DNA from 2 places in the Kluyvera sp. NPDC087067 genome. Region 2 is predicted to be linked to the other one. Evidence: predicted binding sites of a transcription regulator. Region 2 holds the regulator's gene; the other holds the start of a gene.
What was found. The regulator CRP, encoded in region 2, controls carbon source genes, mostly activating them, when cyclic AMP is high. The targets are predictions, from matches to a motif close to ATGTGANNNNNNTCACAT.
Positions count from the first base shown of each region.

Region 1 (8,102 bases), on a different contig from region 2:
CAGCTTGTGGCCATGAACCAGGCGCTGCTGCTCTCCTATACCATCGGCAGTCTGGTTGGGCCAATGCTCACCGCGATGCTAATGCAGAACTACTCCGATAATCTGCTGTTTATTATGATTGCCGGCGTGTCGTTCATTTATCTCATGATGCTGCTGCGCAAAGCAGGACATCATCCAACTCCTGTGGCTCATGCCTGATTCTCCCCCGGCGCGTTGCTTTCACTCCAGCGCGCCAGCCATTCCCTCTGCAATACCATAAACCCGATTAAATGTGCGAGATGTTGGAATTTTGCACTGCCACATTACCTTTTCTTGTCCGGTGCTCGCATAATCATCCGTCGAAAAAAATAACGCATTCGCGAAAATAACATTCAAGGAACGGAATTTATGGCAAGCGATCAACAAAAACAGTTGCGATGGTACAACATCGCGCTGATGTCGTTTATTACGGTTTGGGGTTTTGGTAACGTCGTCAACAACTATGCCAACCAGGGGCTGGTGGTTGTTTTCTCATGGCTTTTTATCTTCGCTCTTTATTTTACCCCTTATGCCCTGATTGTTGGTCAGCTTGGCTCGACCTTCAAGGATGGCAAGGGCGGGGTAAGCACGTGGATTAAAAATACCATGGGGCCAGGGCTGGCATACCTGGCCGCCTGGACCTATTGGGTGGTGCATATTCCCTATCTGGCACAAAAGCCACAGGCGATTTTGATTGCCTTGGGATGGGCGCTCAAGGGAAATGGTTCCCTTATCACCGAATATGGCGTGGTGGCGCTGCAGGGCTTTACGCTGGTGCTGTTTATCTTCTTTATGTGGGTGGCTTCCCGCGGGATGAAATCACTGAAGCTGGTCGGCTCAATTGCCGGGATTGCGATGTTTGTGATGTCGCTGCTTTATGTGGTGATGGCCGTGACGGCTCCCGCTATTACAGAAGTCAAAATTGCCACGACCAATATCACCTGGCGCACGTTTATTCCGCACTTCGATTTCACCTACATCACCACGATTTCAATGCTGGTGTTTGCCGTCGGCGGCGCGGAAAAAATCTCCCCATACGTCAACAATACGCGTAATCCCGGTAAAGAATTCCCGCGGGGAATGATATTCCTCGCTGTGATGGTGGCGGTATGCGCCATTCTGGGATCGCTTGCGATGGGGATGATGTTTGACTCCAACAATATTCCAGACGATCTGATGGCCAACGGGCAGTATTATGCTTTCCAGAAACTGGGCGAGTACTACGGTATGGGCAACGCCCTGATGGTGGTTTATGCGATTGCCAATACCCTGGGGCAGATTGCCGCGCTGGTGTTCTCGATTGATGCGCCGCTGAAGGTGCTGCTGAGTGATGCTGACAGCCGTTACATTCCCGAAAAACTCTGCCGTACCAATGCCTCCGGCACGCCGGTAAACGGTTATCTGCTGACGCTGGTGCTGGTGGCGCTGCTCATCATGCTTCCCACGTTAGGGATTGGGGATATGAACAACCTGTATAAGTGGTTGTTGAACCTCAATTCGGTGGTGATGCCGCTGCGCTACCTGTGGGTGTTTGTGGCGTTTATTGCGGTGATTCGGTTAGGGCAAAAATATCACTCGGAGTATGTGTTTATTCGTAATCGGAAGCTGGCGATGACGGTGGGCGTATGGTGTTTCCTGTTTACCGCCTTTGCCTGTCTCACCGGGATCTTCCCGAAAATGGCGACGTTTACCCCGGAGTGGATCTTCCAGCTGTCATTGAACGTGGCGATGCCGTTTGTGCTGATAGGGCTGGGGTTAATTTTCCCGCTGCTGGCACGTCGGCGCTGAGTTCCCCGGCGTCGCTTCGCTCGGCCGGGCTACAAATATGCACGAAAGTAGCCCGGCCGAACGAAGTGACGCCGGGAAGGGCAGGTGAGCTTAGTACATCACCTTATGACCGTACTGCTCGAGGATGCCTTTTACGCGCTCCATGGTCTCTTTCTTCGGCGGCTTAACGCCGTCGAGCTTGTACTCTTCACCCATGGCGACCCACTTGTGTTTGCCCAGCTCGTGGTACGGCAGCAGTTCGATTTTCTCAACGTTGCCCATGTCCCGGGTAAATTCCCCCAGACGGTGCGCTGAATCATCATCATCAGACCAGCCCGGAACCACCACGTAACGGATCCACACCTTCACGTCTTTCTTCGACAGATACTGCGCAAATTCCAGCGTACGGTGGTTAGACACACCGACCAGATTCTGGTGAATTTCATCGTTCATCTGCTTAAGGTCGAGCATGACCAGATCGGTGACTTCCAGCAGTTCATCAATCACCGGATCGTAGCGACGAACGAAACCGTTAGTATCAAGACAGGTATGAATGCCTTCTTTGTGGCAAGCGCGGAACCAGTCGCGAACGAACTCAGCTTGCAGGATAGCTTCGCCGCCAGACGCCGTTACGCCACCGCCGGATGCGTTCATAAAGTGGCGATAGGTCACCACCTCTTTCATCAGCTCTTCAACGGTGATCTCTTTACCGCCATGGGTATCCCACGTATCGCGGTTGTGGCAGTACAGGCAGCGCATCAGGCAGCCCTGGAAGAAGGTAATAAAGCGGATGCCTGGGCCATCAACGGTGCCACAGGACTCAAAGGAGTGAATACGACCAATTACGGACATTGCGGTGTTATCTCCAGTTCTTCCCGGCTTTACAGCCAGGTTTGCGAGCACGGTTATAAAGCCGCGTCGAGTTTATTTTGCTTGTTAACTTCAGTATAGAAGTCAGCAAGCAAAATCCACTCAGCGTGAGTCGGTTATAAGAAAGGCCCCACCGAAGTGGAGCCTTTATGTTACGCGTTTTTAATCGCGATTTCAGTCAAATCTATTAGATAGATTGAGTGAAGGTACGAGTGATAACGTCCTGCTGCTGTTCTTTAGTCAGGGAGTTAAAACGTACTGCGTAGCCAGATACACGGATGGTCAGCTGAGGATATTTCTCAGGGTTTTCCATCGCGTCGAGCAGCATTTCGCGGTTCATAACGTTAACGTTCAGGTGTTGACCACCTTCAACAGACGCTTCGTGGTGGAAGTAACCATCCATCAGGCCTGCCAGGTTGGTTTTACGAACATCGTCGTCTTTACCCAGAGCGTTTGGAACGATAGAGAAGGTGTAAGAAATACCATCTTTAGCGTAAGCAAACGGCAGTTTAGCAACGGAGGTCAGAGAGGCTACAGCACCTTTCTGGTCACGACCGTGCATTGGGTTAGCACCTGGGCCGAATGGCGCGCCAGCACGACGACCGTCTGGGGTGTTACCGGTTTTCTTACCATAAACCACGTTAGAGGTGATGGTCAGAACAGACTGAGTCGGGATAGCGTTACGGTAAGTAGTCAGTTTCTGAATTTTCTTCATGAAACGTTCTACCAGGTCAACTGCCATGTCATCGACGCGAGGGTCGTTGTTACCAAACTGCGGGTATTCGCCTTCGATTTCGAAGTCGATAGCCAGACCATCTTCGTCACGAATTGGTTTAACTTTCGCATATTTGATTGCAGACAGGGAGTCAGCAGCAACGGACAGACCTGCGATACCACACGCCATGGTGCGGATAACGTCACGGTCGTGCAGCGCCATCAGAGAAGCTTCGTAGCTGTACTTGTCGTGCATGTAGTGGATGACGTTCAGTGCGGTGACGTACTGTTTAGCCAGCCAATCCATGAAGTGGTCCATACGATCAATGACTTCGTCATAGTTCAGTACGTCGCCTTTCATTGGTTCAGACTTAGGACCAACCTGCATTTTCAGTTTTTCATCAACGCCGCCGTTGATTGCGTACAGCATGGTTTTCGCCAGGTTTGCACGAGCACCGAAGAACTGCATTTGCTTACCAACGATCATTGGGCTTACGCAGCAAGCGATAGCGTAGTCATCGTTGTTAAAGTCAGGACGCATCAGATCATCGTTCTCGTACTGCAGAGAAGAGGTATCGATGGAGACTTTAGCAGCATATTTTTTGAACGCCAGTGGCAGTTTCTCAGACCACAGAACGGTGATGTTCGGCTCTGGAGAAGGACCCATGGTGTACAGGGTGTTCAGGAAACGGAAGCTGTTTTTGGTAACCAGGGTACGGCCATCAACGCCCATACCTGCGATAGATTCAGTCGCCCAGATTGGGTCACCGGAGAACAGTTCATCATACTCAGGGGTACGCAGGAAGCGAACCATACGCAGTTTCATGACCAGGTGGTCAATCATTTCCTGAGCGTCTTGCTCGGTGATTTTACCTGCTTTCAGGTCACGTTCGATGTAGATATCCAGGAAGCTGGAAGTACGACCGAAGGACATTGCCGCGCCGTTCTGAGATTTAACCGCAGCCAGGTAGCCGAAGTAAGTCCACTGAATAGCTTCCTGAGCGTTGGTAGCCGGACCAGAGATGTCGTAGCCGTATTTAGCAGCCATCTCTTTGATCTGACCCAGCGCACGGTGCTGTTCAGAGATTTCTTCACGCAGACGGATAGTCGCTTCCAGGTTTACGCCATTTTCGAGGTCAGACTGCAGAGACACGAACTGTGCGTATTTGTCTTTCATCAGGAAGTCGATACCGTACACCGCGATGCGACGGTAGTCACCGATGATACGACCACGGCCGTAAGCATCTGGCAGACCAGTCAGAACGCCAGATTTACGGCAGTTCAGAATGTCTTTGGTGTAAACATCGAATACGCCCTGGTTGTGGGTTTTGCGGTATTCGGTGAAGATTTTTTTGATCATTGGGTCCAGTTCGCGATTATACGCTTTGCAGGAACCTTCGATCATTTTGATGCCGCCGAACGGGATAAGAGCACGTTTCAGTGGGGCTTCAGTCTGCAGACCAACGATTTTTTCCAGCGACTTGTTGATGTAGCCAGCGTCGTGGGAAGTGATAGTTGAAGCAACGGCGGTGTCAAAGTCAACTGGCGCGTGGGTGCGGTTTTCCAGTTTAACGCCTTCCATTACGCTGTCCCACAGCTTGGTGGTCGCTTCAGTAGCGCCAGCCAGGAAGGACTCGTCACCCTCGTACGGAGTGTAGTTTTTCTGGATGAAGTCACGTAAGTTTACTTCATTCTGCCAATCACCTTTGGTAAAACCTTCCCAGGCTGCGGCTAACTTTTCATTAAGTTCGGACATGTAACACCTACCTTCTTAAGTGGACTTTTATTTACTGCCTGGAGCAACCATCAAATTAATGACGGTCACCGCCACGCAGGTAAATGACCCAGTATGTCAACCCAACCAGCAAACCGCCGCCGATGATGTTCCCGATAGTGACAGGAATCAGGTTATCGGTGATGAAATGCATCACGGTCAGGTGTGAGAAATTCTCCGGAGAAGAACCGACAGCGGTCCAGAATTCCGGGCTAGCAAAATCGCGTATTACGATACCCATAGGGATCATAAACATGTTTGCGATACTGTGCTCAAAACCGCTGGCAACGAACATAGCAACCGGCAGAACCATAATCATGGCTTTGTCCATCAGGCTGCGGCCAGAGTAGCTCATCCAGACTGCCAGGCAGACCATCAGGTTCGCCAGGATGCCGAGAGCGACGGCTTCGATAAATGTGTGATGCATTTTGTGGTCGGCAGTTTGCAGGACGTTGAGCCCCCATCCGCCGTTGGCCGTCATGTATTCCCCGGACAGCCACATGAGCAGTACGAAGATCAGGCAGCCAATCAGGTTACCCACATAGACGTTAAGCCAGTTTTTTGCCAATTGACCCCAGGTGATACGACCGCTGGCTTTTGCCACGACGATGAGCACGGTTGAGGTGAAGAGGTCAGCGCCACAAATAACGCAAAGAATGAGGCCTAGTGAGAAGCAGATACCACCAATCAGTTTTGCGATGCCAAACGGCATGCCAGCTGTACCCGTGGTTGCTGTAATATAAAATACAAAAGCAATCGAGATGAAAACGCCCGCAGTGATCGCCAGATAAAAGGTTTTCAGCGGATGCTTAGTTGCTTTATAGACACCTGCTTCTTCGGCAACTTTAGCCATTGCAGCAGGGAGAAGTAGATCAAAAGGGTTGTCAGCTTTCACACTAACTCTCTCTTTTTATTTAATCGGCGATGAGATACTAACAAAGCATTATAGATGAGAAATTGATGTAGATCATATCTCGCCTGGCTTATAGGCCTGCAAAGTGGATGGTTTTTCAACTAAAGCAGGGTAATTTATTGATTTTGATGATAAAAATAAATTTTAAGATTTGCAAATTCAGTTGAATATTTTCTTTACCCTTAATTTTACTGGTTAATTAAAATGGAGTAATGATCAAGTAAATTAACAATAAAAGTAAGCTACCAATAATCGTGTTTACTTATCTTTAACTTTATTTTCACACCGCAGTTAAGCGAAGCGTGGAAATAAAAACGGGGCCAGCAATTGGCCCCGTAATATAGCGTAGAGTCTACGTTAAGCCTACTCTTTATAAGGCTTTAACTTATTTTGCCCAGAATGCGGCTTTTGCCCGCTGCAGTTTTTCGTATGCCTGTAACAGCGACTGATGTGCAGGGAAAGCGGCAAGCGTGCCATCCGAAGGTTGCAGACCATAGAAGGCTTCTTCACCGCTGAGGGCTGCGCTGGCAGCTTCTACCGCATCTACGCCATACATGCGCACGAAGGCATTCAGATACTGAAGCGGCTGGCGATCTTCTTCCTGAGACAAGAGCAGCAGAGTCTGCAGGCAGCGGTAGTAGTTTGCCCGTTCCGGGCTAAAGACCGAGGCGTTGAATTCCATCGTCCACTCGGTCCAGATCAGCGCCTGTTCCAGGTCACCGCCGGCCAATGCCAGCATGGCTTTCAGCTCACCGATACGCAGCGTGTACCAGCCGTTATCGGAACCCGTCGCCAGACCCAGCAGTTCACGGACACGGGTGAAGTCGTCCAGACCTTCATCGTCAATCTGTTCAATCAGATTCAGATACTCTTCTTTTTCCCACTCGCTGCCCGGCAAGGAGAGAATGGTGTCGCGCAGGTGGCTACCCATGTTGTTGTTAGCCAGCCACAGATCTTCTGCTGGATAAATGTCGGACATGCCAGGGACGATGATGCGGCAGGCGTAAACGCTCAGGTGCTCATAGTCGGCGATGTACACTTCTTTATCTTCTTCTTTGAAGATAGCCATCAGGGTTGCGAACTCTTCTTCGGTGGTACCGGAGAAGCTCCAGTCCACAAACGGATAGTCCGCATCCTGCTTGAACAGATCCCAGGAGATAGAACCGCTGGAATCGATAAAGTGGGTTTCCAGGTTGGTGTGTTCAGCCACTTCTTCGTCATCGAAGGTGGGGGGAGTAAACACGTCGAGATCTTTCAGGCCGCGGCCCTGCAGCAGCTCGGTCACCGTACGCTCCAGCGCGACGCCGAAATCTGGGTGCGCGCCAAAGGACGCAAAGCAGGTTCCGTTTGCTGGGTTGAACAGTACCACGCAGATAACCGGGTATTTACCGCCCAGAGAACCGTCGTAAGCAAAGATTGGGAAACCTTCAGCTTCCAGTTTTGCGATTGACTCAACCACGCCCGGGTAGCGCGCCAGCACATCGGCTGGAATTTCCGGCAGGCTGATGCTTTCGGCAATAATGCGGTTTTTCACGTAACGCTCAAAGACCTCTGACAGACCCTGAACGCGCGCCTCATTGCGGGTGTTACCGGCTGACATGCCGTTGGACACGTACAGGTTCGCGACGATGTTCATCGGGATATAGACGGTTTCGCCATCGGATTGACGGGTAAACGGCAGGCCGCATACGCCGCGATCGTCGTTACCGGATTGCAGATCGACCAGCATGCTGGCGCTAAGCTGATCGTCTGGATCATAAAAAGCGCGCAGACGGGCGTCGAGCAGACCTTCCGGCACTTCGTCGTCTTCGGTCAGCGGGAACCATTTTTCATTCGGGTAGTGCACGAATGGGCCGTTGGCGATTTCATCGCCCAGCCAGAAATCGGCAAAGAAATAGTTGGTTGAGAGACGTTCAAAGTACTCACCCAGCGCTGACGCCAGCGCTGCTTTTTTGGTAGCACCTTTACCGTTGGTAAAGCATAAAGAACAGGCTTTATCACGAATATGCACTGACCAGACGTTAGGAACAGGGTTCAACCACGAGG
Region 1 covers NZ_JBIUZS010000001.1:165,382-173,483, forward strand. The annotation lists gene ACIPDS_RS00725 (MFS transporter) at 1-198, shown strand, start outside; gene ACIPDS_RS00730 (amino acid permease) at 388-1,806, shown strand; gene pflA (pyruvate formate lyase 1-activating protein) at 1,897-2,637, opposite strand; gene pflB (formate C-acetyltransferase) at 2,843-5,125, opposite strand; gene focA (formate transporter FocA) at 5,181-6,038, opposite strand; gene ycaO (30S ribosomal protein S12 methylthiotransferase accessory factor YcaO) at 6,442-8,102, opposite strand, start outside.
Region 1: focA (formate transporter FocA) is a predicted target of CRP. The motif match lies at 6,099-6,116, and genes of this name have one in related genera.

Region 2 (8,102 bases):
ACCTGCATGCGGTTGAAGCGGTGATGGATGATCACACCTGCGCCATCGTGGTCGAGCCGATTCAGGGCGAAGGCGGCGTGCTGGCGGCGACGCCGGAATTCCTGCAAGGCCTGCGCGCGTTGTGTGATAAACATCAGGCGCTGCTGGTGTTTGATGAGGTGCAAAGCGGCATGGGCCGTACCGGTTCTCTGTTTGCCTATATGCACTATGGCGTAACGCCGGATATCTTAACCAGCGCCAAAGCGCTGGGCGGCGGCTTCCCGGTGAGCGCGGTGCTGACCACCGAAGACATTGCCAATGCCTTCCACGTCGGTTCACACGGTTCTACCTATGGCGGTAATCCGCTGGCCTGCGCCGTTGCCGGTGCCGCGTTCGATATTATCAACACGCCAGAAGTGCTCAACGGCGTGAATGCAAAACGTGAACGGTTTGTTCAGCATCTGCACCAGATTAACGCGAAGTATGATGTGTTTAGCGACGTGCGCGGCATGGGGCTATTGATTGGCGCCGAGCTGAATGCGAAGTACAAAGGTCGCGCGCGTGATTTCCTTTACGCGGCGGCTGACGTCGGCGTGATGGTGCTTAACGCGGGCCCGGACGTAATGCGCTTTGCGCCATCGCTGGTGGTGGAGGAAGTGGATATCGACGAAGGGATGCAGCGCTTCTCGCAGGCCGTGGCGAAAATCGTCAGCTAGCTCGTCGCTTTAACCAGCCGCCATGCCGTGGGCGCTGACGCCACGCCACCGAAGAGATGGTGTGCATGGTGTTGAGATGCCCCAGAATACGCTGGAGATGCTGTTCCATAGTGCTTAGCGCGCCGTGGGACAGCGCGTCCGGCGACTCCATAATGTTCACCTCTCCGCCGCTTCCCGCTTCATCGTACTCCAGACGTTGCTGGCAGCGCTGTAGGGCAATTTCGCACGACTCCAGATACTGTTGCGCTAAATCGGGTGTCAGCATGTTGTGTTCGCGCGCAAGCGTCGTCATGGCGTTGATGTGCTCAACGATAAACTGACTGTGAGTGACCCACAGCTTCATGTCTTCCAAATAGCGTGAGTTAAAGCCCGGCTCCTGCATGGCCTGGTTTAAGGTGTTAAACAGCGTATTGTGCGCCTGGTTGACGCGCATGCGCTGATAAGCAAGCTTAGGCGCCTGCGGGTCGGGGCTTAGGATCAGACGAATGGCGTCCTGATCGGCTTCCAGCGCCGCCTGGGCATTTTGCCGTAGCTGACCGCTTTGCCACTGCGGCCATAACCAGAGCATGCCGCCGAACGCAATCAGGCAGCCGATGATGGTGTCGATAAAGCGGGCAACAATAAACTGTTCGCCGTTAAGCGTGAGGATTTGCAGCGTGTATACCGCGGTGACCGTAAAGCCAACGGTGGCCCAACCGTAGCTGCGGCGAATAATCAGGTAGCTGACGAGCGTGATAATCAGCATCCCGGTAAGCGCGAGCCCCTGCGGCGCGTGGAAGTGCAGGGCGATGGCGGCGATCACCAGGCCCGCCAGGGTGCCCGCCGCACGGTGGAAAATTCGCACGCGGGTAGCGCCATAACCGTTTTGCGTCACCAGCAGCACCGTCATCAGGATCCAGTACGGTTTTGGCAGATGCAGCGCCGTGCCCATCAGGCTGGCGATACTCAGCATCACGCTTAGCCTCCCGGCGTTGCGTAGCGCGGGCGATTTTAGCGACAGGTAGCTTTTAATGGCCGGGAACAGCGGCAGGCGGCGTTCCTTATCCGCCATCAGGTCGCGCGGGTAGAGCGGACGCTGGGCGCGCAGGACTCTGGCGATTCGGCTAAAGTGCCAGGCGCAGAACTGGCCGACCGGGTTATCAGGATGCTGGGCGGCGATTTTTTCCAGCGCGCCAATCTGTTTTTCCATCGTGAAGCGGCTGGGGTAACGGTGATAGAGAATATCATCCGCGAGTACGCGCAACCGTGCCGCGACGGTCTGCGCGTTCCAGCGGATCACTGCTTCCGCGTGGCTGCGTTCCACCAGTTTTTGCACCTCTTCTGGCTGATGCAAACTCACCGAGATATGTTCTTGTAAATCTAGCCCTACCTGAAAAGCGCGCAGCAGGCGCTTGTAGTCATTGTGTCGGTTTGCCGCCAGCATATGAAGTTGCTGATAGCATTGGGAAATGAGATCCACCACCTTTTGCTGACGGTTTAGCAACGGCGGCAGCGCGGTGCTGGGGTCCGTATGCTGAGTCAGCAGGCTGTATTTGGCTTCGCAGTATTCGGCGAGCTGGCGATAGAGCAGGCTTAGCGATTCGCGCAGCGGCTGTTCGCGCCACATCCAGAACCACCACCAGTTGAATAAGCCATACCACAGCGTGCCAAGCGCATACAGCAGCAATGGCTGCCAGATAGGCATGTTACCGGCGAGGCTTAAGGTGAAAATAGCCGCAATCAGCGAGGCGGGGAGCAATCGCCCGTGTAAGGCGCTGATCTCTGCCGTTACGCCCAGCAGCAGCGCCAGCCCGGTCAGAATGAACGGCAGTGGAATGTGATGCGCCAGCAATAGCTGTACGGCGAGGCTGCATCCGGCAAACAGGCAGCCGCCGATAGTCAGGCGTTTGAAAAAACGCTTATGGGGCGTATCAAGACCTGCGATGTTGCAACACGCGGGAACCAGTGAGAACAGCAGACCTTGCTGAAGATGGCCGAAGAGTAGGCCAATGGCGACCGGCAAACATAACACCAGCGTTTGCCGCAGTGCATAGTTGACTTCCGGGTGGTAAATCAGCCTGCGCCACATGAGGGAAAACAAAAACGGCATACTGCGTGAGCACTATGCCGTTTTGGCTGGATCAGCGAGTACCGTAGACGACAATAGTTTTGCCGTGAGCGGAGATCAGGTTTTGATCTTCGAGCATTTTCAAAATACGGCCCACGGTTTCGCGGGAACAACCGACGATCTGACCGATTTCCTGACGGGTGATTTTAATCTGCATACCGTCTGGGTGAGTCATGGCGTCCGGCTGTTTAGCCAGATTCAGCAGAGTCTGGGCGATGCGTCCGGTCACGTCCAGGAATGCCAGGTTGCCCACTTTTTCGGAGGTAATCTGCAGACGACGTGCCATTTGCGAAGACAAACGCATCAGGATGTCTGGGTTTACCTGAATCAGCTGGCGGAATTTTTTATAAGAGATTTCAGCAACTTCACAAGCGGTTTTTGCCCGTACCCACGCGCTGCGTTCCTGGCCTTCTTCAAACAGGCCCAATTCGCCGATAAAGTCACCCTGGTTGAGGTAAGAGAGAATCATCTCTTTACCTTCTTCATCCTTGATGAGTACTGCCACTGAGCCTTTGACGATGTAATACAGCGTTTCAGCTTTTTCACCCTGGTGAATCAGCGTGCTCTTCGATGGGTACTTATGAATATGGCAATGAGACAAGAACCATTCGAGAGTCGGGTCTGTTTGCGGTTTGCCAAGCACCATGCGCGGTTATCCTCTGTTATAAGCTCTTCCCAGCGGCAAAAACATTGCAGCCACTGGTTGCAATAGTATCCTTCCCGTTACCTGGGAAGTCGGCTGTCGAATCGTGCCGCAGCCAGTAATGTGATGTCCTCTGCATACATGCAGTACGTTTATGTATTACCGTAGCATCCTGACTGTTTTAGCATAGCTTTAGGCGCGTGTCTCCTGGTGTCTCGCTTCAGCATGACGGCGATCGCCTTCCATTGCGAGAATTGTTATGTACGCGTAATCTGAGAAGAAAATTGCAACCTGGGAGTTAAATAATATGCAAGCGCGTGTGAAATGGATTGAAGGCTTAACCTTCCTCGGAGAGTCTGCTTCAGGCCACCAGATTTTGATGGACGGCAACTCGGGCGATAAAGCGCCAAGCCCAATGGAAGTCGTCTTAATGGCCGCCGGTGGCTGTAGCGCAATCGATGTGGTTTCCATTTTGCAAAAGGGCCGCAATGACGTCTCAGATTGTGAAGTGAAGCTGACTTCTGAACGCCGTGAAGAGGCACCGCGCCTGTTCACACATATCAACCTGCACTTCATTGTGACGGGGAAAGATCTTAAAGACGCTGCGGTTGCTCGTGCCGTCTCACTGTCCGCTGAGAAATACTGCTCGGTTGCGCTGATGCTCGAAAAAGCGGTGAATATCACTCACTCTTATGAAGTGATCGAGGGATAACGACTCTGGGGTCAGAGCAAATGCCTCGTCCGGGCTACCGACTGTTGTATCCGGTATTGTGCTCGGAATTGCCCGATGGCGGCTTCGCCTTATCGGGCCTACAAGTTGCTAATATCCACAGTATTTACGGTGTAGGCCGGATAAGGCGAAGCCGCCATCCGGCGAATTGTGTGCTTGTGCCTGATGACGCGATGCTTATCAGACCTACTGATTGCATACGAAATGTAGCCCGGCCAAGCGCAGCGCCGCCGGGACCGCCGTTTAGCTTCTTCCTTCCATCAATCGCTGCACCAGCGGCATCATGATGAGCTCCATCGCCAGCCCTAGCTTGCCGCCGGGAACCACCAGCGTATTCATATGTGAAATAAACGACCCTTGCAGCATCGCCAGCAGCCACGGGTAATCGATGTTATCAAGATTACGGAAATGAATGACCACAAAGCTCTCATCGAGCGAGGGAATACTTTTGGCGGCGAAGGGATTTGAGGTATCGACCGTTGGGACGCGCTGGAAGTTGATATGGGTGCGGGAGAACTGCGGCGTAATGAAGTTGATGTAGTCCTCCATTGAGCGCACCACGGAATCCATCACCGCCTCACGGGAGTGACCGCGCTCGCTGGTGTCGCGGATCATCTTTTGGATCCACTCGAGGTTCACAATCGGCACCACGCCAACCAGCAGATCAACATGGCGTGCCACGTCATGCTGCGGTGTCACCACGCCGCCGTGCAATCCTTCATAGAACAGCACATCCGTCGGCTCGGGCAGCGGCTGCCAGGGGGTAAATGTTCCCGGCACCTGATTCCACGGTACGGCTTCGTCGTAGGTGTGCAGATACTTTCGTGATTGCCCTTTGCCGGTCACGCCGTAATCGCGGAAGGTTTGTTCCAGCAGGCCAAAGTCATTGGCATCCGGGCCGAAATAGCTGATATGCCGACCGGCATCGCGGGCCTTACGGATAGCCATATCCATTTCAGGACGGGTATAGCGGTGAAAGCTGTCGCCTTCAACTTCTGCCGCACGCAGGTTGAGCTGAGCAAAGATTTTACGAAATGCGAGGCTGGTGGTGGTGGTTCCCGCTCCGCTGGAGCCGGTCACGGCAATAACTGGGTGTTTGGCAGACATGCGAATAACTCCTTAACAGACTACAGAAAGCCGTCCGGCTTCCTGCAATAAGTATAGTTAACCGCGAAATTGGTTACGGGGCATGATGTTGACGGTCTCGTGAAGCTCAGACCACACCAGCACCGCTTCGCCTGTTTGTAACTGATGTTTTACGTCGGCGACCTTTTGCGCAAGTGAGCGCTCATATTCACCATAATCAGTGCCTTCGCGCAAGACAAAGCTTTCAATCAACCTATCCAGCGTTTCGGGGTCAAGGTCCTGCCAGGGGATCATCATGCTTTCACTCCTAACCACGTCATAAGCCATGCGGGGATGCGTTTTTCCAGCCACATTTCCGGGTGGCGCAGGGTGCCGCCGATAAATCCAACGTGGCCGCCGTGTTCCGTTAGCTGATATTCAACGTTATCCGGCAACTCTTCCTGGGCGGGAATGGAGTGGTGATCCATAAAGGGATCGTCTTTCGCATGGATAATCAGCGTGGGCTTGGTGATTTTGCTCAAAGTAGGCATTGCGCTGCACTGACGATAATAGTCGATAGCATCGGCAAAACCGTGGATCTTCGAGGTAATGGAATCGTCGAACTCGCGGATCCGGCGCATACTTTTTAACTGGCGCAGATCCACCGGCAGTGAGCCGGGATAAGCCTTGAGCTTGCGTGCCGCGTTGCCTTTCAACAGGTTCAGCAGGTAGCGCTGATAAACCCGCGAGAAGCCTTTATCCATATGATAGCTACAGGCTTCGAGCATAAACGGTGCCGAGACAATCACCGCCGCGTCGATAGGCACATCATCGCCTTCTTTTGCCAGCAGGCAGGCCAGCATGTTGCCGCCGAGCGAATAACCGACCGCTGCCGTTGGCGCGTCACCAAATTCGCGCTTGAGCCACTGCAAAAACCAGGTGCCATCTTCCGTTTCACCGGAGTGATAAATGCGGTTCAGACGGTTTGGTTCGCCGCTACAGCCGCGAAAATGCATCACCACGCCCAGCCAGCCCCGCTGTTTTGCGGCATTAATCAGGCCGTGCGCATAGGGACTGTGCAAACTGCCTTCCAGACCATGAAACACCACCAGGCGCGGTTTATGGCGCGCAGCTTGCGGATCTTCACTCCAGGCGAGATCAACAAAATCACCGTCCGGCAGCTCAAGGCGCTGCCAGCATGGCGTGAATTGCAGCTTGCGACGGATAAGACGCGGCAGCATCGTTTGTAAATGACGATTGCTCACGCCGCGCATCGGCACGAAATCCGCGCTGCTTGAAGTGTCGATACTGAGATCGTGATGGGTTGTTTCAGTCATAACTCGGCGATGTTTACAAAAATCTGGCGCCTACTATACCGCCACTTTGCCATCGTGTTTATGAAAATGAGGTATCGGTAGCCCTTTTTATCCCTTTCGGATCTGATCCTAATCACAAATTGTTACTTCAATTATTACCCTCAAGCTAATGATTAACGCCTACGCTTAATTGATGACTTTCTCACCAGGGTGCACACTCTTTCCAGTGTTAAGCAATCAAAATGATTCGCTGAATCAGGAGGTTAATAATGTTATCTGGGCAAACACCAGCACGAGTCTGGAACACCCGCCGCACAGAAAAACAGCGGCGTCTGGCTTCCGTTCCGGTGCAGGGTAAGGTACTGCCGACCGCAGATCTGACCGCGATGCTGGAACTACTGATCGCGCCGGGTGACCGCGTGGTATTAGAAGGGAATAACCAGAAGCAGGCAGATTTCTTATCTCGCATGCTGGCTGAAGTTAACCCGCAAAAAGTGCACGACCTGCACATGATTATGCCAAGCGTAGGGCGCAGCGAGCATCTGGATATCTTCGAAAAAGGTATCGCTCGTAAACTGGATTTCTCTTTCTCCGGTACCCAAAGCCTGCGTATCTCGCAGCTACTGGAAGATGGCCAGCTGGAAATCGGCGCCATCCACACCTACATCGAACTTTACTCCCGTTTATACGTTGACCTGTCGCCGAACGTGGCGCTGATTGCCGGTTTTAAAGCTGACCGCAAAGGTAACCTTTACACCGGGGCGAGTACCGAAGATACCCCGGCGCTGGTTGAAGCTGCCGCGTTCCATGACGGTATCGTCATCGCGCAGGTTAACGAACTGGTCGACGATGAATGCGATCTGCCGCGCGTCGATATTCCTGGCTCGTGGATTGACTATGTGGTTGTCGCTGACAAGCCGTTCTTTATTGAACCGCTGTTCACCCGCGACCCGCGTCTGATTAAACAAGAACACATTCTGATGGCGATGATGGCGATTAAAGGCATCTACGCGGAACATCAGGTTCAATCGTTGAACCACGGTATCGGTTTTAATACCGCGGCAATCGAACTGCTGCTGCCAACCTACGGCGAACAGCTCGGTCTGAAGGGCAAAATCTGTAAACACTGGACGCTGAACCCGCATCCAACGCTTATCCCGGCAATTGAAAGCGGTTGGGTTGAAAGCGTGCACTGCTTCGGCGGCGAACTGGGTATGGAAGAGTACATCCGCGCTCGCCCTGACATCTTCTTTACCGGTGCCGATGGCTCAATGCGTTCTAACCGCGCCTTCTGCCAGCTGGCAGGTCAGTACGCGGTCGATATGTTTATCGGTTCCACTTTGCAGGTTGATGGCTATGCCAACTCCTCTACCGTGACCCGTGGACGCCTGTCCGGTTTCGGCGGCGCGCCAAACATGGGCCATGACCCGCACGGTCGTCGTCATGCAACGCCTGCCTGGCTGAACATGATTACCGAACCTGATCCAATGCAACGCGGTAAAAAACTGGTCGTGCAGATGGTTGAAACCTTCCAGGCCGGTGTTAA
Region 2 covers NZ_JBIUZS010000010.1:52,055-60,156, forward strand. The annotation lists gene ACIPDS_RS19990 (aspartate aminotransferase family protein) at 1-695, shown strand, start outside; gene ACIPDS_RS19995 (YccS/YhfK family putative transporter) at 688-2,763, opposite strand; gene crp (cAMP-activated global transcriptional regulator CRP) at 2,816-3,448, opposite strand; gene ACIPDS_RS20005 (OsmC family protein) at 3,753-4,157, shown strand; gene ACIPDS_RS20010 (phosphoribulokinase) at 4,419-5,282, opposite strand; gene ACIPDS_RS20015 (YheU family protein) at 5,340-5,558, opposite strand; gene ACIPDS_RS20020 (hydrolase) at 5,555-6,577, opposite strand; gene mdcA (malonate decarboxylase subunit alpha) at 6,826-8,102, shown strand, end outside.